3 regions of the Bradyrhizobium canariense genome follow, and region 3 is predicted to be linked to each of the others. Evidence: predicted binding sites of a transcription regulator. Region 3 holds the regulator's gene; each other region holds the start of a gene.
What was found. Region 3 encodes PhoB, which activates phosphate uptake and scavenging genes when phosphate is short. Its sites were predicted from a motif close to TGTCATNNANCTGTCAT; they were not measured.
Positions count from the first base shown of each region.

Region 1 (9,676 bases), 560 kb from region 3:
ACGCGCCGACCTATAACTTCGCTTATCTGGACGAACAGACCAAGCGGATGATCCGCCGTGCGATCCTGAAAGCGATCGCTGTTCCCGGCTATCAGGTGCCGTTCGCCAGCCGCGAGATGCCGATGCCCTACGGCTGGGGCACCGGCGGCGTGCAGGTGACGGCTGCCATACTTGGGCCGGACGACGTCTTGAAGGTGATCGATCAGGGCTCCGACGACACCACCAACGCGATCTCGATCCGCAAGTTCTTCGCCAAGACCGCCGGTGTTGCGACCACCACCAGCACGGCGGATGCGACCGTGATCCAGACCCGGCATCGGATTCCCGAAGCGTCGCTGCATTCGGGCCAGGTGCTGGTCTATCAGGTGCCGATCCCCGAACCCCTGCGCTTTCTTGAACCGCGCGAGACCGAAACACGGCGCATGCATGCGCTCGGCGAATATGGATTGATGCACGTCAAGCTCTATGAGGACATCGCCCGCTTCGGCCATATCGCGACTTCCTATGCCTATCCGGTGAAGGTGAACGCCCGCTACGTGATGGATCCGTCGCCGACGCCGAAATTCGATAATCCGAAGATGGATAATTGCTCCGCGTTACAGCTATTTGGCGCCGGGCGCGAAAAGCGGATCTATGCGATCCCGCCGCATACCTCCGTGGTGTCGCTCGATTTCGAGGATCATCCGTTCAGCCGCTACCGGTTCGACGCGCCTTGCGCACTGTGCGGCGCCGATGATTCCTACCTCGATGAAATCGTGACCGACGACCAGGGCAGCCGCATGTTCGTCTGCTCCGATACCGATTACTGCGAGACCCGGCAAGCCAACGGCCATCGCGGCAGCGAAAGTGCGGCGCCGCACAAGGAGAGGGCGCATGGCTGAGATGCTAAACGCCGCAAATGACGATCAGCCGCTCTTGGTCGCAGACGCCTTAGGCAAGTCCTACGGCCGGTTGATGGCCTGCCGCGATGTTTCCTTTGCGCTCTATTCCGGCGAGGTGCTGGCGATCGTCGGCGAATCCGGTTCGGGCAAGTCGACGCTGTTGCAATTGCTGTCGGCCCAGCTTGCGCCGAGTGCAGGACGGGTATCGTACCGGATGCGCGACGGCGTCATGCGTGACCTCGCCGCGTTGGGCGAAGCCGAACGGCGGTTTTTGTTTCGCACCGACTGGGGCTATGTGCACCAGGATCCGGCGCAAGGTTTGCGGATGGCGGTGTCGGCCGGCGCCAATGTCGGCGAGCGGTTGATGGCGGTGGGCTGGAACCACTACGGCCGGATCCGCGACACCGCGTCGTCCTGGCTAGAGCGCGTCGAAATCGATGTCGGGCGCATTGACGATGCACCACGAACTTATTCAGGCGGCATGCGTCAGCGGCTGCAGATCGCGCGCAATCTCGTGACCGAGCCGCGTCTCGTCTTCATGGACGAACCGACCGGCGGCCTCGACGTGTCGGTACAGGCGCGCTTGCTCGACCTGATGCGCAATCTGGTCAGTGAACTCGGATTGGCGGCCATCGTCGTCACCCACGATCTCGCCGTGGCGCGGCTATTGTCCCATCGCGTGATGGTCATGAAAGGTGGCCGCGTGATCGAGACCGGGTTGACCGATCAGGTGCTCGACGATCCACGCGAGCCCTATACCCAACTGCTTGTTTCTTCGATTTTACCGGCATGAGCGCGCCAATGACCGCAATGATCGATATCAGCCATGCGCAAAAGAGTTTTGTCATGCATTTGCAGGGCGGGGTGGAACTGCCCGTGGTGCGCGGCGTCTCGTTCCACGTCGTATCGGGCGAATGCGTCGTGCTGTCGGGACCATCGGGCGCCGGCAAATCCTCGATCCTGAAGATGATCTTCGGCAATTATCGCTGCGACAGCGGCCGTATCGGCATCCGTCATCTGGGCGAGGTGATCGATCTTGCCAAAGCCGAGCCGCGGCAAGTGCTCAGCGTGCGCCGTTCCACCATTGGTTATGTCAGCCAGTTCCTGCGCGCGGTGCCTCGCGTTGCCACCATCGACGTGGTGGCGGAACCGTTGATCTCGAACGGGATCGCGCGCGCAGAGGCGCGCGAACAAGCGGGGCAATTGTTGCGCCGCCTCAATATCCCCGAACGGCTGTGGGCGTTGCCGCCGTCGACTTTCTCGGGCGGCGAGCAGCAGCGCGTCAACATCGCGCGGGGATTCATTTCCGACCTGCCGATCTTGTTGCTGGATGAGCCGACCGCCTCGCTCGATGCGGCCAATCGCGCCGTCGTGGTCGATCTGATCGATCAAAAGAAACGTCAGGGTGTCGCCATGGTGGCGATCGTCCACGACGATGAAATACGCCATCTGATCGCCGACCGGATCGTCGACGTGACATCGTTCGCGGCGGCGGCATGAAGGAAGCTCTTTAAGATGAAATCAACGTCCGAAACCGTCATTGGCAATGCCAGGATCGTTCTGGCGGACCGTGTGATCGAACGTGGCTGGATCGCCTTTTCCGATGGCCGTGTTGCTGAATATGGCGAGGGCAGCGCGCCTGCAGGCAGCGAGGATGCGGGCGGCGATCTGGTCATGCCGGGCCTGATCGAACTGCATACCGATCATCTGGAAGCCCATTATGTGCCGCGCCCAAAAGTATTCTGGGACCCGATCGCCGCCGTCATCTCCTATGACGGGCAGCTCGCGACATCGGGCATCACGACGGTGCTGGATTCGCTGCGGGTCTGGCGCGAAGATGGCGCCGAGGAGGTTGACGGGCGGGCTGGTTTGCTGGCCGAGGCGATCGCGACCGCGCGCGACGGCAATCTGTTGCGAGCCGATCATTTCCTGCATCTGCGCTGCGAAATCCCGATGCCAAGCGTGGTCGAGGAGGCCAAGGAGCTCGTTGGCCGGCCGGACGTGCGGCTGATGTCGTTGATGGATCATACGCCGGGCCAGCGGCAGTTTCGCGATGAGGGCAAGCTGCGCGATTATTACCGCGGCAAGGGCGCCGGGATGACCGACGCCGAGCTCGACGTGCTGTTTGAAAAGCGCTTCGCCTATCAGAAGGCGTACGCGGCGACCAATATGCGCGCGATCGTGGCACTGGCGCATCAGCACGAGATCCCGCTTGCGAGCCATGATGACACTACGGGGGACAACGTCACCGACGCGATCCGCGACCGGGTTTCGGTGGCTGAGTTTCCGACCACGATGGAAGCCGCGCGCGGCTTGCACCAGGCCGGCATCGGCATTCTGATGGGGGCGCCGAACGTGGTGCGCGGCGGCTCGCATTCCGGCAATATCGCCGCAGTCGATCTCGCCCGCGAAGGGCTGTTGGACATTCTGTCGTCCGATTACATCCCTTCGAGCCTGTTGATGGGCGCGCTGCAATTGCCACAGCGCGTGCCCGCGATCGATCTCGCCTCTGCGGTCCGCACCGTCACCAAAACGCCCGCGGAAGCGGTCGGCCTTTCCGATCGCGGCGAGATTGCGGTCGGCAAGCGCGCTGACCTGATCCGCGTGCATATTGCGCGCGATGTCCCGGTGGTGCGTGCGGCATGGCGGGAAGGGCAGCGTGTGGCATGACGGAAACATTGACGACATCCGGTCACCGGCCGCGAGCGATCGGTCCGGGCCGGCTTGTTCTGGTGGTGGGTCCGAGCGGCGCAGGCAAGGATACGCTGCTTGGCCTCGCGAGATCTGCCTGTGCGGATGATCTCAACATCGTGTTTCCGCGCCGCTTGGTCACGCGCGAGGCGTCGGCCTCCGAGGACAATGCGCAAATCAGCCATGATGCCTTCCGGCAGGCGCTCGCGAACGATGCGTACGCCATGCATTGGGAGGCGCATGGCCATTGCTACGCGCTGCCGCGCGCGATTGACGATGATATCCGCGCCGGCCGCACGGTGATTGCCAACGTATCGCGCACAATCATTGGCGCGATGCGCCAGGCGTACGCCGATGTCGCGGTGATCTTGATCACGGCGCCGCCTCAGGTTCTTGCCGAAAGGCTTGCGATGCGGGCGCGCAGCAGCGACGGCAAGATCGATCAACGGCTCGGTCGCACGGTCGATGCTGCAGCAACACCCGATATCACCATCGTGAATGTCAGCAGCGCCGAATATCACGCGCGCCAGTTCGTTCGGATTATCAAAGGCGATCGCTGGGACGAATAAACGGAGACCAGGAGGCAGCCATGTCTGATATCGCAACCGTCGAGCAACTCGAGGCGATCTATGGCCAGCCGAACGATGCATCCACGGTAAAAGTAGCAGACCGCGTCACGCCGCTCTATCGCGTGCTGATCGACAAATCGCCGTTCGCGGCGTTGGCGACATCCGGGCCGGAGGGACTGGATTGCTCGCCGCGTGGCGATCTGCCCGGCTTCGTCCGGGTGCATGACGAAAAAACGTTGATGATGCCCGACCGCCGCGGCAACAACCGGATCGACTCGCTGCGCAATATCGTACGCGATCCCAGGATCGCACTGCTGTTCCTGATTCCGGGCTCCGGCAGCACGCTGCGCATCAACGGCCACGGGCAGGTGTCGGCGGACCCGGATCTGCTGGCGTCGTTCAAGATGGAGGGCAAGGCACCGCGCACGGTCATCGTCATGACGGTGGGTGAGATCTACTTTCAGTGTGCCCGCGCGATCGTGCGGTCCGATTTATGGAATCCGGACAAGCGGGTTGATCCCAAAAGCCTGCCGACGCCGGGACAGATCCTGGCTTCGATGAGCGATAACGCGGTCGGCGGCGAGAGCTACGATAGGGAATGGCCGGAGCGGGCGCAAAAGACGATGTGGTGACGCGGGCCTTAGCCTTTCGCTTTGATGCGCTTTCTTCGCGCGAAGCGCTCCGCACTTCGCTGGAAAACGCTATCGGCGATCAATAGTCCCGCTCGCGGTGCACGTCATGCACGACGATGCTCATGCCTTCCTCCGGCATCGCCAGCCAATCGCGGCGTTGCAGGGTTCTCCTCGTGTCGTCCAGACCGCTTTGCCAATGTTCGCGCATCGAAGTCGCCGAGAATTCGTGGTCCTTCGAATCGCCTTCATAGATCCTCTGCTGATAGATCATCTGAAGGATGGTCATCCCGGGCAGATGCGCCAAATGATCGCGCGTCGCACGTTCCTCGTTGCTTAGTTGATTTTCCGGGATTTTCAGCAGCGCCTTGTAGAAGTCCGCTTTCAGATTATTCATGCGCTTATAGACATCGGTGTTGTAGCGGGTGCGCGAGGAATAAACGATATCCTTGTGCCGCGCCAAAACCTCGTGAATATCGCGGGGTAACAGGCCGCGGGCGCTGAAGAGGTCGACCTGGAATACCAGCGAGTTTTTCCTGTCGTCCTGGTCCAGCAGATGCTGCAGCGGCGTATTGGAAACGATACCGCCATCCCAGAAATGATCGGTGCCGATTTTGACCATCGGCAACGCGGGCGGCAGCGCGCCGCTGGCCATGACGTGCTCGGGCGCGATCACTTCTTTCTTGTTGTCGAAATACAGGAAGTTGCCGGTCAGGACGTTAACGGCGCCGACCGCAAAGTGCATTTTGCGCGCATTGATCAGGTCGAAGTCGACCAGTTCCAGCAAGGTCTCGCGCAGCGGCGTGGTGTCGTAATAGCTGGTCGCGGTTTTCGCGCCGGCGGGGCTTAACCACGGATTGAGGTCGTGCGGCTTGAAGAAGCCGGGCTGGCCCAGCGTCGTCGTCAGCCATGAACTCGTGAGGTTGCGGGCTTTGCGATAGATGTCGCCGTCCGGCGTGTAATGCCACACCTTGCGTGCGGTGATCCGATCCCAGAAGATCTGAAGCTTTTCCAGACGATCCTCGGGCCGGTTGCCCGCGATGATGGCCGAATTGATCGCGCCGATGGAGACGCCGCAAACCCAATCCGGCTCCATGCCCCCTTCGTGCAGTGCCTGATAGACGCCCGCCTGATAAGCGCCTAACGCGCCACCGCCCTGCAGAACCAGCGCGATCCGATCGCATCGGTCGGGTCGCCAGCCCGGCGCGGTGGCAAGTTCTGTATCCGGCGCGCGCGCATCCATGATGTGCTCTTCGAATTCGGGGTGGATCGTCGCCTTCTAGGATTCAAAAATGCGATGACGCTGTTGTGACAAGGATGTCTTGTCCTGAAGGCCTCGCCTTCCGGCATCAAAGGCTGAGTCCGTAATCCTAATCGGAAGCAAACGTCTTCACATCGCTGTCAAACACCGCCGATAGCAATTTTGCGCTGGGGTTTGCCAATTGAGGGCGGCCCGATCATTCACCGGAAATAGAGGGTCATCCGATGCGCAAGGCAGATATCCTGAAGCTTCCGTCGATGCCGATGGCGGGCCCGAGCTATCCGGCGGGACCGTATCGTTTCGTCAATCGCGAATTCCTGGTCATCACCTATGAAACCGATCCCGACCTGATCCGTGCCGGCCTGCCTGAACCGCTGGAGCCGATCGAACAGCCATTGATGCACTATGAGTGGATCAAGATGCCCGACAGCTCGGGCTTTGGAAGCTATACCGAGTCCGGTCTGGTGATTCCGGCGCGCCTGAATGGCGAAGACGTCAATTTCGTCTCGCAGATGTATCTTGACGACGATCCGCCGATTGCTGCGGGCCGCGAGATCTGGGGCTTTCCCAAGAAATATGCCCATCCGAAGCTCGAGGTGGTGAAGGATACGCTGACGGGCACGCTCGAATATGCCAATCAGCTCGTCGCCATGGGGACCATGGGTTACAAGCACGAAGCCATGGCAGGCGATGGCGAATTGACACGTGCGACGCTGTCAAAGACGCAAATCAATCTGAAATTGATTCCCGGTGTCGATGGCCGGGCGGAAGTCTGCCAGCTTGTCGCGATCAACCTGACTGACATCGTCGTCAAGGGATCGTGGATCGGTCCCGGCCGGCTTCATCTTGTGCCGCATGTCAACGCGCCCGTGGCTGACTTTCCGGTGCGTCGCGTGATCGGCGCCCATCATTTCCTCGCCGACCTGACATTGCCCTATGGCCGCGTGGTCTACGACTACAACAAGGAGGATGAAGACCTGGCGGAGGCCGCGGAGTAAAACTCAAGCCGCGCGGCCTCTCTCTATTGCCATTCAAGTTGTTCAGGGCCCTTCAGGCGATATCAGTCTGAAGGGCTCCTTTGTTATGACTTACTGCCCACCTTCGCCCTTTTGCGGCATGTCGCTCGGAGGCGCAACCGGCTTTCGACCTCGGCCCTTCTTCGGGTAGGAAGCGTAACTGCCGCCATAACCAGGGAACTTGGACCAGTCGATGGCGTGGGAGCACCAGGCGCCCCGACCTGATGCCGTCGCTTGGCATTGCTCCATGCTTGTATAGGAGCAGCTCGAGCCGCCGGTTGCCGAGTTGTAGCAATAGTCGCCTGCGTCTGCCGCGGAAGGCAGCATGGCGGCTGACGCAGCCAGAGTCACGAACGCCGCTGACGCCGCGATTTTCCCCGAAACCAATTTCATTTCTGTCTCCATTTTCTTGCTTTGATGATTGCGGAGCAGACTCGTGCAGCGTCTGACAAGCACGCGAGCGGCAACGCGCCGTCTTCGCAACCGTTATCGTTCCGATAACAGGTGCACTGAAGCGACGTTGGGTGACGGCTCGGTGAAATTAGTTCGATGGATGGATTCACTCGCGACGTTGTGACGCTCACGAACGAGGCGATAAAAAAATAGCGATCAGTAATGTGAAATCGCTGACAACGATGTCATCGCTGCATGGTCGGCGAAGACTTCATGCTGCGACGTCCCACAATCGCGAGGAACCTCTGACCAGAACCTTGCGGCCCTTCTCGGTAATAACAGGGCAATCGTCCGCGATCGTGGCAAGCTGAAGCGCGACGAGTCTTTCCACGATGAATCGATTCAACGCGCGGCGTTTGGATGCCGGCAAGCGAAGCGCCTTCAGCGCTTCCCATTGATCCTGCGAGAGATCGTGGTCGAATTCCGCGTTCATGATTCCTCGAATCGCTGCCATTTCGCGGATGTCTTACCGAGGCAGCGTGAACACGATGCGACGGCAATGCGCCGGGATTTCGACCGCAGAAATATTTGGAATCGCTGTGTTTACGATGGCGGGTAACGCCGCTGTCACATCTACGTGTCAATGGGTGATGTCAACCCGCACCGAATCAGTCGGCACGACAACTGAAGTCGTTTCCCGAATGGATGCACACCCTGAAAACTCATTTGCTGCAAAAGGCATTATTCAGCAGCGCCCGATTGAAGGGCCTCGGCGTCGTCATCAGTGCCGGCATCGTCGCGATGGCTGTATTCGCACTGACGCATGCATTGAAGCATGTCGATTACGGCGAAGTCTTCGCAGTCGTTGAGCGCACCAACTCCGGCGTGATTGCCTTGGCATTGCTGCTCGTGGCCGCCTCCTACGGAAGCCTGACGATTTACGATGTGCTGGCGCTTCGCACGATCGGTCACGCCGATGTTCCATATCGGGTCGCGGCGCTGGCGAGCTTTACCAGCTACCCGATTGCGCACGGCGTCGGCGCGGTTGCGCTGATCTCGCCGGTGATCCGCTACCGGATCTATGTGTGCAACGGCCTTGGCGCGCTCGATGTGGCAAATATCTGCTTTCTCACCGGGCTCACGTTCTGGCTCGGCAATCTGACCGCGTTCGGGCTCAGCGTGCTTTACGAGCCCGCGGCCATCAGCCGGATCGACTATCTCGCACCGGAGCTCAATCGATGGCTGGCTGCCGCACTGCTGGTGGGAGTCGCTGCTTTCGTGGTCTGGAGCTGGCGATCGCCCAGACATTTCGGTTCGCTGCGGTGGCCGGTGCGTTTGCCATCCGGGCCTATGGTGCTGCTGCAGATCGTGATCGGTATCTTCGATCTCGGCGCTGCGACGCTGGCGATGTATGTGCTGATCCCGGCCGGGACCGATGTCGGAATCTTTCAGGTCGCGGTCGTTTTCATCATTGCGACATTGCTGGGCTTCGCGAGCCACGCGCCGGCAGGACTCGGCGTATTCGATGCAACAATCCTGATCGGGCTGGGCGGCGACGACAAGGAGCCGTTGATCGCGGCGTTGCTGATGTTCCGCTTCCTGTACCACTTCCTCCCGTTCGTGATGGCGCTCGGCCTGTTCGGCGCCGTGGAAGGGTGGAGGAGTTTGCGCGTGAAGCAGCGACCGTCGTGAAGGTTTCTCACACCGGCGAATTGAGCTTAAGTCCAACCATCCCCGCCACAATCAATGACAGGCAGAGAATCCGCACGGGGTCGGTGGGCTCGCTGTAGACGATCATTCCAACGATGATGCTGCCCACCGCGCCAATCCCGGTCCAAACCGCATAGGCCGTGCCGAACGGCAGCGACCGAAGCGCCACCGCCATCAGTCCGAAGCTGAGTGCGATCGCAACCAGCGTCGCGGCGGTCGGCCAGAATCGGGTGAGACCGTCGGAATATTTCAAGCCCAAGGCCCAGGCGACTTCAAACAGGCCCGCCGCCACGAGTGCGAGCCATGCACTCACTTTGGCCCCGAGGGTGTTAAGGGGAGCGTCAACACCGCATATTGCGCGTAGCCGCGGAACGGACGTTCGAATTTCAGATCGGCGCCGCAGGCCCCACCGGCCCTCGACAGTACCCGTTCCAGATCGTCGCGCGGCGTCACGTCGAATAATGCAAGCCATCGCAACAGCAGCGCGCGGGCCATGCCGGGCAGCCGTTCCTGCTTGCCGAAATCG
Region 1 is NZ_LT629750.1:4,202,014-4,211,689, reverse strand. Features, by position in the region: gene BLV09_RS20115 (alpha-D-ribose 1-methylphosphonate 5-phosphate C-P-lyase PhnJ) at 1-881, shown strand, start outside; gene phnK (phosphonate C-P lyase system protein PhnK) at 883-1,674, shown strand; gene phnL (phosphonate C-P lyase system protein PhnL) at 1,683-2,381, shown strand; gene BLV09_RS20100 (alpha-D-ribose 1-methylphosphonate 5-triphosphate diphosphatase) at 2,397-3,551, shown strand; gene phnN (phosphonate metabolism protein/1,5-bisphosphokinase (PRPP-forming) PhnN) at 3,548-4,141, shown strand; gene BLV09_RS20090 (pyridoxamine 5'-phosphate oxidase family protein) at 4,162-4,773, shown strand; gene BLV09_RS20085 (patatin-like phospholipase family protein) at 4,853-6,013, opposite strand; gene BLV09_RS20080 (acetoacetate decarboxylase) at 6,256-7,029, shown strand; gene BLV09_RS20075 (DUF3551 domain-containing protein) at 7,120-7,440, opposite strand; gene BLV09_RS20070 (hypothetical protein) at 7,712-7,933, opposite strand; gene BLV09_RS20065 (UPF0104 family protein) at 8,146-9,132, shown strand; gene sugE (quaternary ammonium compound efflux SMR transporter SugE) at 9,140-9,463, opposite strand; gene BLV09_RS20055 (class I SAM-dependent methyltransferase) at 9,460-9,676, opposite strand, start outside.
Region 1: a site for PhoB is predicted at 6,068-6,084, ahead of BLV09_RS20080 (acetoacetate decarboxylase). Genes of this name have one in related genera too.

Region 2 (9,676 bases), 3.0 Mb from region 3:
CCCGAAACGGCCGCGGTCGAAATCGCCCAATTCTTCTCAGGCAACGAGATCGTCGGTTAATTGACGCGGACGTTGGCGGGCAATTGGGCGACGATAGCCGCGAGCGCCGCAAGGCCAACAGGGGCGGGCTGTGAGCTGGCTATCGCAGGTCTTTGATCCCGCCAGTGTCAGCGCGTTTCTGACGCAACTTCAGGCCGACCTGCAAACGCCGGTGTTCTGGCTTGCGGTCGGCAAGATCATCTGGATCAACGTGCTGCTGTCCGGCGACAATGCGCTGGTCATCGCGATGGCATGCCGCGGTCTTGCGCCGCCGCAGCGCCTGTGGGGCATGGTGATCGGCGCCGGCATCGCCGTGATCCTGCTGATCGCATTCACCGGCATCGTCGCGACGCTGATGGTGCTGCCTTATCTGAAGCTGGTCGGCGGCCTTGCGCTGCTGCTGATCGCGGCAAAGCTTCTGGTGCCCGAAGACGAGAGCGATGACGTCACCGCCGGCACCAGTCTGTGGCACGCCATCCGGATTGTCGTGATCGCCGACATCATCATGAGTCTGGACAACGTCATCGCGGTCGCCGCTGCCGCGAACGGACAGCTATCGCTATTGGTCCTTGGACTGGCGATCAGCATTCCCATGATCATTGCCGGCGCGGCGCTGATCATGATGGTGCTTGACCGGTTTCCAATTCTGATCTGGCTCGGCGCGACACTGCTCGGCTGGATCGCAGGCGATGTGATCGCGAGCGATCCGGCAGATCATCCCTTCTTGCAGCGTCTGCTCGACGGCCGGATTGAACTCAGTTTCGATGCGACCTCGACCTTGTTGCACTGGTCGCCGCATTTCAGTCTGGACGGAGATCTGCTCGAATATCTCTGTTCGGCGCTGGGCGCGATCGCCGTATTGGTCGTAGGCTCGATCTGGCGGCGACGAAAGTTGCGCCAGATCGAACGCGTTGTGTTGCCGGCAGCGGGCGAGGCAGCTCAGCCGATCGAGCGTTCTTAATCGATGATTCCAGTATTCTCGGGCGAGCGATCTAGCGTCGCACGATCGATCCGGAACGGCCGATCAGCCGCGCCAGCTGTTTGAAGCGGCTGCCGACGCGATCCGCAACGAGATCGACCATCCGGTGTTCAAACACCAGCATCAGCTTGCGGCCGTCGCTGCGAAAGTGGGTTGCCGGCAATACTCCCGGCCGCGCCGCTGATACCAGATGGGCAACCCGAAAGGCCGCACCGAGAACGCGCGCACGTTCGACCATGGCTGGCGGGACCAGTCCCCGAATGAGGGTCGGCGGTTCGTTTTCTTCGCTCAGACCGGCATAACGGTAGAATACCGATAACGCGACGAATGCCCTGCCTTGATGGCTGATCGCGCCGAAGTTTCCGTTGATGATGAGATTGAGCGTTTCCTCGCCACGGTGGTCGGGGTGCACGCGCCATCCAATGTCCGACAGCAGGCAGGCCGCATGACGCAGGCGGCGATCCTCGTCGGTTTCCCGCAGCTTAGTGACCCGGACCAGGCGGTCTGTCCAGGCGATCAATTCCTGCGCATGGCGTGCGGATCGCGAAAGCAGTTCGTTGAGGTCTTGCGCGGCGGAGATCAATCCATCCTTGGCGCGCTCGGCCTGCGGCAGCATCTCGTAGAGCAGCCCTTCGCGTACCCCGAACGTGGAAAACACGATGGTCTTCGGCTTGGCGACGCGAATGACGTATTCGAGAACGAGCGCCGCATAGGTCAGCAGAGGTCGCCGCGCGTCGGCGACGGCTTCGATATTGGCCAGCATGTTGGTCGATGCCAGGCGGCGCAGGCGTTGGGCAAAATCGAGTGCGTCCGCCGCCGGTATGGAATATCCGTGCATGACCCGGAGCGGATAGCCGCTTTGGATGATGTGGATGCGCGCCAGCGCACGCCAGGTCCCGCCGACCGCGTAAAAAGTGCGGCCTCGACCGGCCTTGAGGTGAGCGACCCCGGAAAGATCGGTCTTCACGATGCGTTCGGCGCGCTTCAGCGATTTATGCGACGAATCCTGCAGCGCCAGGCTGCCAAGCGGCAGCGTGACACCGCTGTGGACGCGATTGCCGCGCACATCGATCAGTTCGAGTGATCCGCCGCCGAGATCGCCGACAATGCCGTCAGGATTGTGAATGCCCGAAACAACGCCGAGCGCCGATAGTTTTGCCTCGCGCGGTCCCGACAGGATTTTGATCGGGACACCGCAGATGCGTTCGGCCTTGGCGATGAAGTCAGGCCCGTTGGTCGCGTCGCGGCAGGCAGCGGTGGCAATCGCGTGAACGCGACCGACCTTCTGCACTTTGCACAACGCGCGAAAACGCCGTAGCGACGTCAGGGCTTTCGCAACCGCATCCGGTGCGAGCAGGCCGGTGCTCTGAACTTCCCGGCCAAGCCCGCACAGCGCCTTCTCGTTGAAGACCGTCACGAGGCTTCGGGCCATCGCGGCGTATACGACGAGACGCACCGAGTTCGAGCCGATGTCGATGACCGCGACGCTGGTTGGGCGCTTTCGCGGCCGCTTCACCCTCGATGCTCCTCAGGAAGATTGCTGACGCTCGTTGCGGCGCGTGAGGCGGCGCGGCGAAGATTCCTTAAGCGACTTTCCACGGCCGGACAAACTCGGATTCGTCATGAAGTAATTGTGCAAATTGAAAGGCTCTTCGCCTTTCGCGGCCTTCATACGCGTTGACGATCCATCCGGCAACAATTGCCAGCTCTGTTCGGTATCCTTCAGGTTAGCGACCATGATCTGTTCAAGAACCTGCTGATGCACCGTAGGATTTTGCAGCGGGCAGAGAACTTCGACACGCCGGTCGAGGTTCCGCGGCATCATGTCGGCGGACGAGATATACACAGCCGCTTTCGTGCTGGGCAGGCCCTGTCCCATGCCGAAGCAGTAGATTCGGCCATGCTCGAGAAAACGTCCGATCACCGATTTGACGCGAATGTTCTCCGAAAGTCCGGGAAGTCCGGGGCGCAGACAGCAAATGCCGCGAACCACCAGTTCGATCTGCACGCCGGCTTGCGAGGCTTCATACAGCGCGTCGATAATATCAGGATCGACCAGCGAGTTCATCTTCATCCAGATCGTCGCCGGCTTGCCGTGACGGGCGTAACTGGACTCGCCGTGAATATGCTCGAGGATGCGCTTGCGTAAGGTGAGTGGCGATACCGCCATCTTTTCGATGTCGCTAGGCTCCGCATAGCCGGTGATGTAGTTGAATACCCGCGCCGCGTCGCGTCCGATGGTCGGATCGGACGTGAAGTATGACAGATCGGTATAGATGCGCGCCGTCACCGGATGATAATTGCCGGTACCGGTGTGGACATAGGTCGTGAGGCTGCCGCCCTCGCGGCGTACGACCATCGAGAGCTTGGCGTGAGTCTTCAACTCGATGAAGCCGTAAACGACCTGCACGCCGGCGCGTTCGAGGTCGCGCGCCCAGCGGATATTGGCTTCTTCGTCGAAACGCGCCTTGAGCTCGATCAATGCCGTGACCGATTTTCCCGCCTCCGCCGCCTCCGCCAGCGCGCGCACGATCGGTGAATTGTTCGAGGTGCGATAGAGCGTCTGTTTGATGGCGACGACATCGGGATCGCGCGCTGCCTGCTGCAGGAACTGCACGACGACGTCGAACGATTCATAGGGATGATGAACGATCAGGTCCTTTTGCCGGATCGCCGCGAAGATATCGCCGCCATGATCGCGCACGCGCTCGGGATGGCGTGGCACATAGGGCGTAAATTCGAGATCGGGGCGATCGAGCCGCGTCAGTTGCGACAGCTCGTTCATGGCCAGCACGCCATCGACCAGGAACACTTCGTCGTCCGAGGTGGAAAGCGCGTGCTGCACGAACGTGCGCAGTTCTTCCGGCATCTTGGCTTCGATTTCGAGCCGGATCACCGATCCCCGCCGCCGCCGCTTCAAGGCGGTTTCGAACAGGCGAACCAGATCTTCCGCCTCTTCCTCGATTTCAAGTTCGGAGTCGCGGATGATGCGGAACGCGCCCTGACCCTTGACGGTGTAGCCAGGGAACAGCCGGCCGATGAACAGGCCGGTGGCCTGCTCCAGCGTGATCAGGCGCACCGCGCCGTCCTTGCTTGCCGGCATCCTGATAAACCGGTCGATCTTGCCGGGCATGCGGATCAGCGCATTCATCGGCTTGCCGTCGGAGACCCGCGCCAGATGCAGCGCGACGGTAAAGCCGAGGCTTGGAATAAACGGGAAGGGATGCGCCGGGTCGATCGCAAGCGGCGTCAGCAGCGGGAAGATGTTGTGGAGGAAATGATCCTCGATCCAGGCCCGTTCCGTCTTGGTGACGTCGCGACCGTCGATCAGAACGATGCCGACCCCGGTCAGCACATTGCGCAGATCGCTCCAGATCGCCTGCTGGTCGGAGGCGAGTTGCGAGACCGTCTGGTTGATGAGGACCAGTTGCTCCGAAGGCGTCATTCCATCCGGACTGCGTTCGGTGATGCCTTCCCGCACCTGCGCCTTGATGCCGGCGACGCGGACCATGAAGAACTCATCAAGGTTATTGGCGGAAATCGACAAAAACCGGACGCGCTCGAGCGCGGGATGACCCGGATTAACCGACTCCTCGAGAACCCGACGGTTGAAATGCAGCCAGGAGAGTTCGCGATTGATAAAGCGCTCCGGGCTATCGGCCATCAATGGAACAGCTTCGATAGTCTCGTCTTTTTCTTTAATTACAATGGCTTGCGTGGATTCCATCAGAGTTTAATCCATCTCGAATCGGCTGCAGCATGGTCCCGGAAAATGCGGACAAACCATGTGTTACGCCGATGACGTTTCAATGACATTGATGTTCCTGCCGCGAACGCCGTCAAGGCGCGAACGGGGCGGAATCAGGCATTGCGGAACAATTCGGCCGCCAGCGCCCGGGTCACTGGCCGACCCAGCCGCAGCGCTTCGCTGTCGAGGAGTTCGACCGCCTGCCGCGCGGCGGCGTAAGACCGCTCGATCCGGTTCGTGAGAAAGCTCACCACGGTCTCATCGACGCTCAGTTGGCGATCGGCGCAGAACTTGACGATCAGGGCACGAAACAGCTGGTCGTCGGGCGGTAACAACGACACCGTCGGGATCGCACGAAGACGCGACCGCAGATCGCGCAGCTCGACCTGAAGCACGGACGGTTGCTCGCGCGCGGTGATCAGAATGAACGCCTGGTCCTCGCGCGCCAGATTGAGCAAATGGAATAGCGCGCGCTCATCAAAAGCCGACGACTTCAAGTCTTCGACCACCAATGCCCCGGTCGCCAGGGCTCCCGGGACGTCCGCTGCAGTCAGCGTGTGGGCTGATGTTGAGCGGGCGCCTGCTTCCTCGGCCCAGATGGCGGCGAGATGGCTCTTGCCGGATCCCTCGGGCCCTACCAGCAGCATGACGCGGTTCGGCCAGTCCGGCCATCTGTCGACCAGCGCAAGCCCTGCGGCGTTCGCCGGCCCTTCCAGGAAATCGTCACGGCCGAGGCTTTCAGCGTGCGGTAGCGCAAATGCAAGCTGACGGGGTTGAACGCGGCCTACCACACAGTACTCCATGCCGGATCGGCCGGCGCAGTTGGCGGTTAGAAGTCCAGGACATGATCCCGAAAAGTCGGAACTGATTTTCGGGACAGGTCATGCCCAAACAAAAAGATTACGCGACGAGTCTGTTGCAGCGAAGCTGAATCGGACCCTAGCTGGCCTAGATGGTGCTCATGTGCCGTGCCCACTCCACGAGATAGAAGGATACGGAAACCAGTGTAAAAACCGTTACAAAAGCCATCAGGATCAGATCGTACGGCGTCGCGTTGAAGCCGAAGCCGACGGACGCCAGAACCAAGGCGGCAAATGCCACCTGCGCGACCGTGTTGAGTTTCGATACCATCAACGGCTTCATCGGAATCGGCTTGCCGAACAACCATGACACAATCACGGCGCCGACGATCATGATGTCGCGCGAGACCACCAGGATGACGATCCAGCGCGGTATCGCACCCCAAATTCCAAGCGCCACATAGATCGAAACCAGCAGCGCCTTGTCCGCCAGTGGATCGAGCAGGGCGCCCAATTCACTGGCCATGTTGAAGCGTTTGGCGAGGAAGCCATCGACCGCATCGCTAATGCCCGCGACGAGGAAGATCGCAAAGGCGATCTCGAGCTGGTTTGACGCAATCGCCCAGACGATGAACGGCACCAGCAGGATGCGGCCCAGGGTTATAATGTTTGGAATGCTCACTGCCGCTTCCCGGCTACCGGCCTGATTTCGCGAAAGATCCGGCCCTTTGCAGGATGAGCCGGTTCCCGTCTACATAGTACACGCAGGTGCGGCTTGCGAGCCATTGCACACCGGCGGATTCCGACGTAACCAGCCGCTATTATCTGGAATCGGGCATGATCGACCGCAAAAACGGGCTTACTTACGCGGATTCGGGCGTCGACATCGACGCCGGCAATCGTCTGGTCGATCTGATCAAGCCGATGGTGCGTGCCACGGCGCGCGCCGGCGCGGACGCCGAAATCGGCGGCTTCGGCGGATTGTTCGATCTCAAGGCGGCGGGCTTCCAGGATCCGGTTCTGGTCGCGGCCACCGATGGCGTCGGCACCAAGGTCAAGATCGCGATCGAGACCGGGCTGCACGGCGGCATCGGGATCGATCTGGTGGCGATGTCGGTTAACGACCTCGTCGTGCAGGGGGCCGAGCCGCTGTTCTTTCTGGATTATTTCGCCTGTGGCAAGCTCGATCCGGAGGCTACCGCCGCCATCGTCGCGGGGATTGCCGAGGGCTGCCGTGAGTCCGGCTGCGCCCTGATCGGGGGCGAAACCGCCGAAATGCCCGGCCTCTACAAGGATGGTGACTACGACCTCGCAGGTTTTGCGGTGGGCGCGGCTGAACGGGGCACGCTGCTGCCGCGTCCGGATATTGCCGTCGGCGATGCGGTCATTGGCTTTGCCTCGTCGGGCGTTCACTCCAATGGATTTTCGCTGGTGCGCAAGATCGTCGAACGATCCGGCCTCGGCTTTGAGGCGCAGGCGCCGTTCTCGCCTGTCATGACGCTGGGCGGCGCGCTGCTGACGCCGACGCGGCTGTACGTCAAGTCATGCCTGCGCGCAATCCGGGAGACCGGTGCGGTCAAGGGTCTCGCCCATATCACCGGCGGCGGCTTCACCGACAATATCCCGCGTGTGTTGCCGAAACATCTCGGCGTCGGGATCGACCTTGCACGTCTGCCAGTGCTGCCGGTCTTCAAATGGCTGGCAGAGCAGGGCGGCATCGCCGAGCTCGAGCTGCTGCGCACCTTCAACTGCGGCATCGGCATGATTGCGATCGTGAAACCCGACGCCATCGAGCAGGTCACCGACGTTTTCACGGAAGGCGGCGAGACCGTTGCGCTCCTGGGCGAGGTGATCAAAGCCGAAGGCGAACAGCGCGTGGTCTATAACGGCCATCTCGATCTAGCGCAGTGAAGCGATGAAACGCCGTGTCGCAATTCTGATTTCGGGACGCGGATCGAACATGGCTGCGCTGATCCAGGCGGCCAAGGCCAAGGATTTCCCGGCCGAGATCGTCGTCGTGATTTCGAACCGCGCTGACGCCGGCGGACTCGCCCTCGCAGCCCAAAACGGCGTTCCCACTGCCACCATAGAAAGCAAGCCGTTCGGCAAGGATCGCGCGGCATTCGAGACAGTGTTGCAGACGGCGCTCGACCAGCACCGGGTCGAGCTGATTTGTCTGGGCGGTTTCATGCGGCTGTTCACTGCCGGATTCGTGCAGCGCTGGTACGGTCGCATGCTCAACATTCATCCATCGCTGCTGCCGTCATTCCCCGGCCTTGAGCCCCAGGCCCAGGCATTACGCTCCGGCGTCAAGATCTCCGGCGCCACCGTGCATTTCGTCATTCCGGAAACCGACGCCGGACCGATCGTGATGCAGGGCGCGGTCACGGTGCAGGACGACGACACGCCGGAGACGCTGGCGGCGCGGATCCTCGAGATCGAACACCGCATCTATCCGGATGCGCTGCGGCTGCTCGCCAGCGGTCACGTCATGCTCGACGGCGAGGTCTGCAAGATCGCGGGGAACGCCGGTTCGCGCGATACCCTGATTTCACCTGTCGCGAATTAGGTTTGCATCGGCCGCGTTGCCGTGGGCGGCATCATCAAGGCGCGTGATCGCAAGATGCTCGCATAACGAGCTGCCGAGTGAGCCGCTAAAATAAAAATCCCCCGGCGAAGGCCGGGGGCATCATGATTGCTTGCGCGGATCGTGACGGAGTTATGAGACCTTCAGGTTCTCTGCGGAGCTCTTGCCGTGATTTTCCACAAGGTCATATTCCACGACTTGGTTTTCGTTGAGGGTGGAAAGCCCAGCGCGCTCGACCGCCGAGATATGGACGAAGACGTCCTTATCGCCGACTGACGGCTTGATGAACCCATAACCCTTCGTCGGGTTGAACCACTTGACGGTGCCCTTCTGCATCGCCTGCCTCCTGGTCTAGACGTAAAAAAGACGCGGCCACGTTTTTCACGTGCCACGCCACAAACGGGCATTCCGATGTCTGCTGAAGTTCGTAGTCACGAAACGCACAGTCGAACAGCCTGAATCCGATTGTACCCAGAATTCCAACACGAAATTTGCGGGTTAGCAAGCCTTTGCTCCGGCTCGGCAATTCAAGCCGGCGCTGGGATGCCTGCGGCGAGCTGTGGCGGCCGGACAACAATGCCGGTTAAACGCCCTGCGCCGGGGGGCATCAGCGATTGACGCTCCGGGACAACTGAGGGCAAATCGGTATTGTTGATCGAGATTTGACATTTTTTATCGAGCTGGCGCTCTTTTTTTGGAAATAGCATTCATGCGCTGCTCCCGTTGGCGCTTACAGGCATTGCGGATCGGAGCCTGTCGAAGGCTCGTAAGCATCATTGCCGTCGCTTTCGCGCTCGCCTTGGCTGTGGCATCGACGCCCGCTCAAGCCCAGCGCGCAGGCCCGCCACTGCCGCCGCCGCCCACTCCCACGGCGAGTCCGATCCCTTCGCAAACCAGCATCAACGCCGACCAGTCGGCTGGTGCGGCGATCGCGAACCTCGGCAGCAATTTCCTTGAACGCCTTGGAAATCAGGCGACAAACGGCTTCGGCAGAACGCTGCGAAACAATCCAGGCGGCGGCGGCGCCTCCGGGGCGACAGACGCGCCGCTGTTCCGGACCTGGGCCGAAGCCTATGGAATCTCAACCACGACCGGCGCGCAGGGCGATTTCGTTGGCGACCACCGTCAAACCTATGGCGGCGTGGCCGGGGTGGGCGCGACTGTCATGCCCGGCGTCAATGTCGGTTTTTCGGTCGACCAAAGCCGCACCGCGATCGACGTTCCGCTGGCGCTGCAGTCGGCTTCGCTTGATCTCACCCAGCTCGGCTTCAACGCTTCGGTCGACAAGGGACCGTGGACCTGGGCGGTTGCGCTGGTCCACGGTTTTGGAAAGATCGATTCTAGTCGCGACACCGGCGATGGCTTCGCCAGCGCCGGCTATACCGGCCAGATAGACGGAGCTCTCACCGAGCTTAGCTATTACTGGACCCTGGATCAGAGCCGAATCGTGCCGAAAGCTGCCTTTGAATATGTGCGCGCCGCGACCGGATCGTTTCAGGAAACCGGCGGCCTCGATCCGGTGA
Region 2 is NZ_LT629750.1:1,715,900-1,725,575, reverse strand. Features, by position in the region: gene ndk (nucleoside-diphosphate kinase) at 1-60, shown strand, start outside; gene BLV09_RS08470 (YjbE family putative metal transport protein) at 131-1,000, shown strand; gene ppx (exopolyphosphatase) at 1,032-2,534, opposite strand; gene BLV09_RS08460 (RNA degradosome polyphosphate kinase) at 2,547-4,745, opposite strand; gene BLV09_RS08455 (DnaA ATPase domain-containing protein) at 4,880-5,557, opposite strand; gene BLV09_RS08450 (CDP-alcohol phosphatidyltransferase family protein) at 5,715-6,248, opposite strand; gene purM (phosphoribosylformylglycinamidine cyclo-ligase) at 6,404-7,477, shown strand; gene purN (phosphoribosylglycinamide formyltransferase) at 7,482-8,135, shown strand; gene BLV09_RS08435 (cold-shock protein) at 8,286-8,489, opposite strand; gene BLV09_RS08430 (autotransporter outer membrane beta-barrel domain-containing protein) at 8,959-9,676, shown strand, end outside.
Region 2: a site for PhoB is predicted at 4,817-4,833, ahead of BLV09_RS08460 (RNA degradosome polyphosphate kinase). Genes of this name have one in related genera too.

Region 3 (9,676 bases):
CGAAAGATCTCAGTATTTTTGGTCTTACACCATCGTCATCGTCAACGCCGGTGCGGAGACGGTGCAATTGCGGACGCGGCACTGGGTTATCACCGACGCTTCGGGCCGGAAGCAGGAGGTCCGTGGTGAGGGCGTGGTCGGCGAACAGCCCGTGCTCGCGCCGGGCGAGCGCTTCGAATACACCAGCGGCGTGCCGCTTCCGACCGCGTCGGGATTCATGGCCGGCCGTTACCAGATGGTCAGCGAAAGCGGCGAGCGCTTCGAGGTCGATGTGCCGACGTTTTCACTCGACAGTCCCGACAGCAAGCGGGTGCTGAATTAATGACGGAGATAAGCCCTACTCCACGCCGGCTTCGTCAGGCGTGAAGTCATAGATCGAGCTGCAGAATTCGCAGGTCACGACCACCTTGCCGTCCTTCACCATGTCGGCGCGGTCCTGAGGCGCAAAGCTCTTGAGCATCGCCGAGACAGCATCCCGCGAGCACGAGCATTGCGCACGCAACGGCAGCGGCGAAAACACCCGCACTCCGCGCTCATGAAACAGCCGATATAACAGACGTTCGCCCGACAGATCCGGATCGATCAGTTCGACATCTTCCACGGTCGAAATCAGCGACTGGCCTTCGACCCAGGCGTCGTCTTCCGCAACCGTGTGGGTGACGACGCCCTCCGGCGCATCGCCCGGATGCAAATCAGGCTGCCGCGCCCGTTCGGGTGCTTTCGGCAGAAATTGCAGCAACATTCCGCCAGCGCGCCAGTGATGTTTTGGGCCTTCGCCGCCGCGCCATTCCTCACCGACCGCAAGCCGCACCCGCGTCGGAATTTGCTCGGAGCGCAGGAAATATTCATGCGCGGCATCTTCCAGATTGCCGCCATCGAGCGCCACCAGCCCCTGATAGCGGCTCATGTCCGGCCCCTGATCGATGGTCATCGCAAGATGGCCTTTTCCCAGCAGGGCTGCGGAATTCTGACCAGCCGTTAGCCGCTTGGCGTCGTAACGCGCATAGGCGCGCAAGCGGTCCGGCGCCTGGAAGTCGACGATCAAAAACGACACCGGACCATCGGTCTGGGTTTGCAGGATGAAGCGGCCGTCGAATTTTAGTGCCGAGCCGAGCAGCGTCGTCAGCACGATCGCCTCGCCGAGCAATTTGCCGACCGGTGGCGGATAATCGTGCTTGGTGAGGATCTCGTCGAGCGCGGGGCCGAGACGGGTCAGGCGGCCGCGCAGATCGAGCGCACTAACCTCGAAGGGCAGCACCGCGTCGTCGACCGGCACCGCCGACGGCGCACGGATCGGGGTTTCAGTTTCAACGGAGATTTTGATGTCGGGGGATTGTGAGGTCATGGCGCTTTATCTGGGGTCGGCGGGCGCAGAACGAAAGGGTCGAAAAACGGCGAAATATTCCACGAATCGTGCCCGCGAACGCGGGGAGGTATGCTCCCGGCGTCATGTGCTGCGGAAGATATCCACCACGACGCAGAAACGAGAGACCTCGCGGCATGATCCCGGTATTCGCCGGGACAACGCCGTCATCGTGCTCAATCCAAACGCTGCCTCACGCCACCGCGTCGAAGCACCATGCCAGAATGCCCTTTTGGGCATGCAGGCGATTTTCCGCCTCATCGAACACGACCGATTGCGGACCATCGATCACCTCGTCGGTGACTTCTTCGCCGCGATGGGCGGGCAGGCAATGCATGAACAACGCGTCGGGCTTCGCCAGCGACATCAGCTGGGCGTTGACCTGATACGGCCGCAGCAGATTGTGGCGGTGCTCGCCGTCCTTGTCGCCCATCGAGACCCAGGTGTCGGTCACCACGCAATCGGCGTCACGCACGGCTTGTTCCGGATCATTGCCGAGCACGACCGGCGCGTGGGTTGCCTTGATCCAGTCCTTCATCGCCTTGTTCGGTGCGAGTTGCGGCGGGGTCGCAATGTTGAGCGTGAATTTGAACCGCTCTGCCGCATGCGCCCATGACGCCAGCACGTTGTTATCGTCACCGCTCCACGCGATGGTGCGCCCCTCGATCGGGCCACGATGCTCTTCGAATGTCATCAGATCCGCCATCACCTGGCAGGGGTGCGAGCGCCGTGTCAGCCCGTTGATGACAGGCACGGTGGCGTGCGCGGCGAGCTCCAGCAGCGCGTCGTGGCTGAGAATGCGGATCATGATCGCATCGACGTAACGCGACAGCACCCGCGCCGTGTCAGCGATGGTTTCGCCGCGGCCAAGCTGCATTTCTGCGCCGGTCAGCATGATCGCCTCACCGCCGAGTTGGCGCATGCCGACATCGAACGACACCCGGGTGCGGGTCGAGGGCTTCTCGAAGATCATGGCGAGCGTCTTGCCTTCGAGCGGCTTGGCGGGCTTGTCATGTGCCTTCAGCTTCGCCTTCATGGCGACGCTTGCCGCGAGCATGTTGCGCAGTTCTTTGGTCGGAAGCTCGTTCAGATCGAGAAAATGACGCAGAGCTTTGCTCATTATCCCGCCGCCTGTTTCAACTGATTGCCGGAAAGTGCGGCGCAGGCGCGATCGAGCCGCTGCACGGCCTCCTCGATCTCCGCTTCGGTCACGATCAACGGCGGCAGGAAGCGCACCACATTATCACCGGCGCCGACCGTGAGCAGTTTCTGATCGCGCAACGCGTTGACGAGATCACCCGACGGCACCACGGCCTTCAGACCGATCAGCAATCCCTCGCCGCGCACCTCCGTGAGCACCTTGGGATAACGATCGACCACTGAAGCCAGTTTCTGTTTGAGCAGCAGCGACATCTTCTGCGCGTGCTCGAAAAAGCCAGGCTTGAGCATGACGTCGAGCACCGCGTTCGCGGCGGCGACGGCAAGCGGATTGCCGCCGAACGTCGAACCGTGCGAACCCGGCGTCATGCCGGATGCAGCTTCCGCCGTCGCGAGACAAGCCCCGATTGGAAAGCCGCCGCCAAGCGCTTTCGCCAGCGGCATCACATCGGGCGTAACGCCGAGGCGTTTATAGGCGAACAGCTCGCCGGTGCGGCCCATACCGGTCTGCACTTCGTCGAAGATCAACAGCAGGCCGTTGTCGTCGCAGAGCTGGCGCAACGCCTTGAAGAATGCATGCGGTGCGGCACGCACGCCGCCTTCGCCTTGCAGCGCCTCGATCAGGATGCCCGCGGTCTGCGGACCGATCGCTTTCTTGACGGCGTCAAGATCGCCAAGCGCGACCTGGTCGAAGCCATCCAGCGGCGGCCCAAAACCTTCGAGATATTTCGGTGAGCCGGTCGCCGCCAGCGTCCCCAGCGTTCTGCCGTGAAACGCGCCTTCGAACGTGATGATGCGATAGCGTTCGGGGCGACCTTTGGCGGCGTGATATCTGCGCGTGATCTTGATCGCGCATTCCATCGCCTCGGCGCCGGAGTTGGCGAAGAACACGAAGTCGGCAAAGCTTTGTTCGCACAGTCTTGCGGCGAGCCGTTCGCCATCCGGGCTCTTGAACAAATTGGACATGTGCCACAGCTTGGTGGCCTGTTCCTGCAGGGCTGCGACCAGATACGGATGCGCGTGGCCGAGTGCGTTTACCGCAACGCCGGAGGTGAAATCGAGATAGCGCTCACCGTTGGTTGCGATCAGCCATGCGCCTTCGCCGCGCTCAAAACCGAGATCGACTCTGGCAAATACGGGAAGCAAATGCGACGTGGCGCTCTTGGTCATGGCGATCACTGAAAGTTAGAGCCGACTGCAATGCGCGAATTGCGCGATGCAGCAACAATAGGCCGGAAAACAAAACGTGCCGCCTTTTAGGGGCGGCACGTGGCGGGCATTCTATGCGCACGGCGATAAGTGTCAACCGGCCACAGGGCGTCCAAACTGCCACTGTCAAGATTCCGAATCTCCGTAAGATCCCGGTGCGGTGGAAAAATCGAATTGCAATGATTAAATCACGGAACATGTGGACGCACAGACGCGGACTCTTGCGCCCGAGTCACGCCATATTGTAGCGTCTGGGCTGTCGGGTACGACATCTCGTGCGGCGGATCTGATCCTCTAAGTCCTATGTGTTCGGCGTACACGTTCGGGCGCGCTTTCTGCGCCCGGCGAGGGCTAAGGGATTCTGACCGCAGGGATTTTTAGAGATTTAGATCGCAGCGCCGTCCCAGGTAATGGCCGGTGCGACGCGAAGGGATGAATGCGATGACGGTATTGACCTGGTCGGACGATCGCGTCGAGCAACTCAAGAAGCTCTGGGAGGCCGGACTTTCGGCCAGCCAGATCGCGGCGGAACTCGGAAATGTGACGCGAAACGCCGTGATCGGTAAGGTGCATCGGCTTGGCCTTTCCGGCCGCGCCAAGAGCCCCTCTTCGGCAGCGCCACGCCAGCGCAAGGCGCGGCCGGCCCAGCACATGATGCGGGTTTCGCGGCCGGTCTCACGCGGCAACACTGCACTGGCCCATGCCTTCGAAGTCGAGATGGAGCCGGATCCGATCGCCTATGACAACGTGGTGCCGATGAGCCAGCGCCTGTCGCTGCTGGAGCTCAACGAGGCCACCTGCCATTGGCCTGTCGGCGACCCTTCCAGTCCGGAGTTTTTCTTTTGCGGCGGCAAGGCGCTGTCCGGCCTGCCCTATTGCGCGCATCACTCGCGGGTGGCCTATCAGCCCGCCGGCGACCGCCGCCGGCAGCCGTCGAAGCCGGCGCGGTAAGATCGACTTACGACGATTTATCTGCGAAGATTTGTTGCCGTCCCGGCAAAATGCCGGGACCTATAACCACCGGCGTTCGTGGTTATGCAAGCTGGCCACTTCGGCTCATTAAAATTTTACATCAGGGGTTATGAGTCCTGGCGATGGCCGGGACGAGAGCTATTTAATGCGGCTCGTTACTCGACCTTCGCAAAGCGGTCGTCGAGCGCGTAGCCGGCACCACGCACGGTGCGAATAGGATCCTGTTCACGGCCCGGATTGAGCAGCTTGCGCAGCCGTCCGATGTGCACATCCACCGTACGCTCATCGATATAGATATCGCGGCCCCATACGCTGTCGAGCAATTGCTCGCGGCTGAACACCCGTCCCGGATGCTCGAGGAAAAATTCCAATAGCCGGTACTCGGTCGGACCGAGATCGATCGGACGCCCCGAACGCGCGACGCGGCGCTTCTCGCGATCGAGCTCGATATCGCCATAGGTGAGTACGGTGGCGAGGCGTTCGGGACTGGCGCGGCGCAAAAGACCCTTTACCCGCGCCAGCAATTCCGGCACCGAGAACGGCTTGACGATGTAATCGTCGGCACCGGTCGCAAGCCCCCTGACCCGCTCGCTTTCTTCGCCGCGCGCGGTCAGCATGATGATCGGAAGCTGCCTGGTCTCAGGCCGCGCCCGCAACCTTCGGCACAGCTCGATCCCGGACAACCCCGGCAGCATCCAGTCGAGCACGATCAGATCCGGAACACGTTCCTTCAGCCGTGTGTCGGCGTCATCGCCGCGCCCGACCGTTTCAACGTCATAGCCTTCGGCGTCCAGGTTGTAGCGCAGCAGCGTGGTAAGCGCTTCTTCGTCTTCAACCACCAGAATGCGCGCGCTCATATGCAGCCTTCCCTCAGTTTCCGGGTACGGTTGTGGCAAACGTCGTCATGTCGCCCTTCGGGCGCTTGTCGAGTATCTGCTGACCTTCGATCATGTAGAACACGGTTTCCGCAATATTGGTGGCATGGTCGCCGATCCGCTCGATGTTCTTGGCGCAGAACATCAGATGGATACAGAAGCTGATGTTGCGCGGATCTTCCATCATATAGGTCAGGAGTTCGCGGAACAGCGACGTGCAGATCGCGTCGACTTCCTCGTCGCCCTTCCACACCGTCATCGCCGCCGGCAAATCGTGCGCCGCATAGGCATCGAGCACGGATTTAACCTGCGACTGCACCAGGTCGGTCATATGCTCGAGGCCGCGGATCAGCTTCAGCGGCTGAAAATCGCTCTCCAGCGCCGCGACCCGCTTGCCCATGTTCTTGGCAAGATCGCCGATCCGCTCGAGATCGGTCGCGACCCGCATGGCGCCGACGATCTCGCGCAGATCCACCGCCATCGGCTGACGCCGCGCAATGGTCAGAACCGCGCGTTCCTCGATCGTGCGCTGCAGATTATCGATCTCAATATCCGAAACCACGACATGCTTGCCCAGCGCGACGTCACGACGGATCAGCGCATCGACGGATTCGGTAATCATGCGCTCGGCAAGGCCACCCATCTCGGCGACCAGCCTGGTTAGTTCCTGAAGATCGCTGTCGAACGCCTTGGCGGTGTGCTCAGAAGCCATGTTCTATCTCCTCAGCCGAACCGGCCGGTGATGTAATCCTGGGTGCGTCGATCGCTCGGCGAGGTGAAAATCTTGTTGGTGTCGTCGAACTCGATCAGCTCGCCGAGATACATGAAGGCGGTCTTGTCCGAGACGCGGGCGGCCTGCTGCATGTTATGGGTCACGATGGCGATCGTATAGTGCTCGGCCAGTTCCTGAATCAACTCCTCGACCTTGGCGGTCGAAATCGGATCGAGCGCCGAACATGGCTCGTCGAACAGGATCACTTCGGGCCGCACCGCGACGGTACGGGCGATGCAGAGCCGCTGCTGCTGGCCGCCGGACAGGCTGAGACCAGAGGCGTTCAGCTTGTCCTTGACCTCGTTCCAGAGCGCGCCGCCGCGCAACGCCTTCTCCACGCGGTCGTCCATTTCGGATTTGGAAATCTTCTCATAAAGACGGATACCGAAGGCGATGTTTTCATAGATCGTCATCGGAAACGGCGTCGGCTTTTGAAATACCATGCCGACGCGCGCGCGTAGCAGATTGAGATCGAGCTTGGGATCGAGAATGTTGGTCTGGTCGAGCATCAACTGGCCGACGGCGCGCTGCCCCGGATAGAGATCGTACATCCGGTTGAAAATCCGCAGCAATGTCGATTTGCCGCAACCGGACGGACCGATAAAAGCGGTGACGCGATTGGTGCCGAGCGTCAGATTGATGTTCTTCAGCGCATGATGCTCGCCGTAATAGAAGTTCAGGTTGCGCACGCTGACTTTGGCCGGGGCATCCGGCAACGGCGCCGCAGGAACGGGTCCGCTCGAACTACCCACGGATACAGAGACTTCGTTCATTTTGCAGCCCTCTCGGCGCCAAGATAACGCGCGCCAATATTCAACGCGAGTACGGTTAGAGTAATAAGCAAGGCCCCGCTCCAGGCGAGTTCCTTCCAATAAGCGTAGGGGCTTTGCACGAAGTTGTTGATGGTCACCGGCAGGTTGGCCATCGTCTTGGTCAGATCGAGGCTGAAGAACTGGTTGCTCAGCGCGGTGAACAATAGCGGCGCGGTCTCGCCGGCAACACGCGCGGTTGCGAGCAGGACGCCTGTGATCAGGCCGGAGCGTGCAGCCCGGTAAGCGATCCGCTTGATAACGAGCGAACGCGGCAGCCCCAGCGCCGATGCCGCCTCGCGCAACGGGTTGGGCACCAACAGCAGCATATCTTCGGTGGTGCGGAGCACGACAGGGATGACGATCACGGCCAGCGCCAGTGCACCGGCCAGGGCCGAGAACCCGCCCATCGGCACCACGACGGCGCCATAGATGAACAGGCCAATGATGATGGAGGGTGCGCTGAGGAGAATGTCGTTGATGAAGCGGATCACCGAGGTCAGGTGATCATGCTTGCCGTATTCGGCGAGATAGGTGCCAGCGAACAGGCCAAGCGGCGCGCCAATGCCGACGCCGATCACGGTCATGATGACCGAACCGATGATCGCGTTCAGCAAGCCGCCTTCGGTCGAACCCGGCGGGGGCGTATTCTCCGTAAAAAGCTGGAGACTTAAGCCCGCAACTCCGTTGTAAAACAGGGTGATCAGAATCAGCGCAAGCCAAGTCACGCCGAACAAGGCGGCTCCGACGCAGAGCCCGCGGATGATGATGTCCTTGCGACGGCGTGATGCGTAAATCGGGTTCATGAGTTCAATTCCCCGCCTTCTTTTCCAGCCGCAACAACATCAGCCGCGCCGCGGCCAGCACGAAGAACGTCAGCACGAACAGCAACAGGCCGAGCAAAATGAGCGCCGATTGATGCAAGCCGTCGCTTTCGGCAAACTCGCTGGCGATCGCCGCCGAAATCGTCGTGCCCGGCCCGAAGATCGAGGACGAGATGCGGAATGAATTGCCGATGATGAAAGTGACCGCCATGGTTTCGCCGAGCGCACGGCCGAGCGCCAGCATGATGCCGCCGATGACGCCGACGCGGGTATAGGGAATGACCACATTGCGGACCACTTCCCATGTGGTGCAGCCGACGCCGTAGGCTGCTTCCTTCAACACCGGCGGCACCGTCTTGAACACGTCGACCGAGATTGCGGTGATGAACGGCAGCACCATGATGGCGAGGATCAGCGCCGCATTGAACAGGCTGAGATAGGAGGGTGGACCACCGAAGATCGAGCCGAGCACCGGAATGCCGTCAAACAACCCGATCATGAAGGGTTGAAACGTGTAGGCCAGGAACGGGCCGAGGACGAAGAACCCCCACATGCCGTAGATAATCGAAGGAATGCCCGCGAGCAGCTCGATCGCTATTCCGATCGGGCGGCGCAGCCATTGCGGGCAGAGCTCGGTCAGGAAGATGGCGATGCCAAGCCCGACCGGAATGGCGATCAGCATCGCGATGAAGGACGTCACCAGCGTGCCGTAGATCGGACCGAGGGCACCCAGCACCGGCGGATCCGCCGATGGCGCCCAGCGCTGCGTCCACAGGAACGCGAAGCCGTACTCCCTCATCGCGGGCCAGGCGCCCACGATCAGCGAAAGAATGATGCCGCCGAGAATAAGCAGCACCGAAATCGCACAGATACGGGTGATCCAGTAAAAAGTAACGTCGCCGAGTTTGAAGGCGTTCAGCGCCTTGGCACGATCGTAAGGTCCGGCGGCTTCCATTACATCGCTCTGAACGGCCATGTCTGCCACGCCAATCCCCTATACTGCATAACCAAACTACCTGGAAATCCGGCGCTTCAGTCTTGAGCCGGATCTAGCGCGTTCAAACTTCAATCAGGCCGATAAGATGCCCGACAAATCCGACCTTGATGATCCGAGAAGCCCAACCCGGGATAACCCGGATTGGGTAGAGAGCGCGTTCTCTGTTGGCACGAAACCCGACCTCAGCTCTTTGCGTCAGCTCTTGATTTCAGCCGACCAGGTCTTTTCGATCAGCTTGACCACCGATTCCGGCATCGGGATGTAGTCGAGCTCCTCAGCCATCTTGTCGCCCTTGGCGAAAGCGAACTTGAAGAACTTGATCGCTTCCTGCGAGGCCGCCTTGTCGGTCGCATCCTTGTGCATCAGGATGAACGTCGAGGCCACGATCGGCCACGACTTGTCGCCGGGCTGGTCGGTCAGGATCAGGTAATAGCCGGGAGCATTTGCCCAATCGGCATTGGAAGCCGCCGCCTGGAAGGCTTCGGTGGTCGGCTGCACGGTCTTGCCGGCCTTGTTGACCAACCCGGTGTAGGTCAGCTTGTTCTGCTTGGCGTAGGCGTATTCGACGTAACCGATCGCATTCTTGGTCTGACCGATATTGCCGGAAACGCCCTCATTGCCCTTGGCGCCAACGCCAACCGGCCACTCGACCGCGGTGCCTGAACCCACCTTCGACTTCCAATCCGCGTTAACCTTG
Region 3 is NZ_LT629750.1:4,761,516-4,771,191, forward strand. Features, by position in the region: gene apaG (Co2+/Mg2+ efflux protein ApaG) at 1-322, shown strand, start outside; gene BLV09_RS22680 (Hsp33 family molecular chaperone) at 338-1,345, opposite strand; gene argF (ornithine carbamoyltransferase) at 1,557-2,483, opposite strand; gene BLV09_RS22690 (aspartate aminotransferase family protein) at 2,483-3,691, opposite strand; gene BLV09_RS22695 (GcrA family cell cycle regulator) at 4,172-4,681, shown strand; gene phoB (phosphate regulon transcriptional regulator PhoB) at 4,858-5,559, opposite strand; gene phoU (phosphate signaling complex protein PhoU) at 5,573-6,289, opposite strand; gene pstB (phosphate ABC transporter ATP-binding protein PstB) at 6,301-7,122, opposite strand; gene pstA (phosphate ABC transporter permease PstA) at 7,119-7,964, opposite strand; gene pstC (phosphate ABC transporter permease subunit PstC) at 7,969-8,958, opposite strand; gene pstS (phosphate ABC transporter substrate-binding protein PstS) at 9,175-9,676, opposite strand, start outside.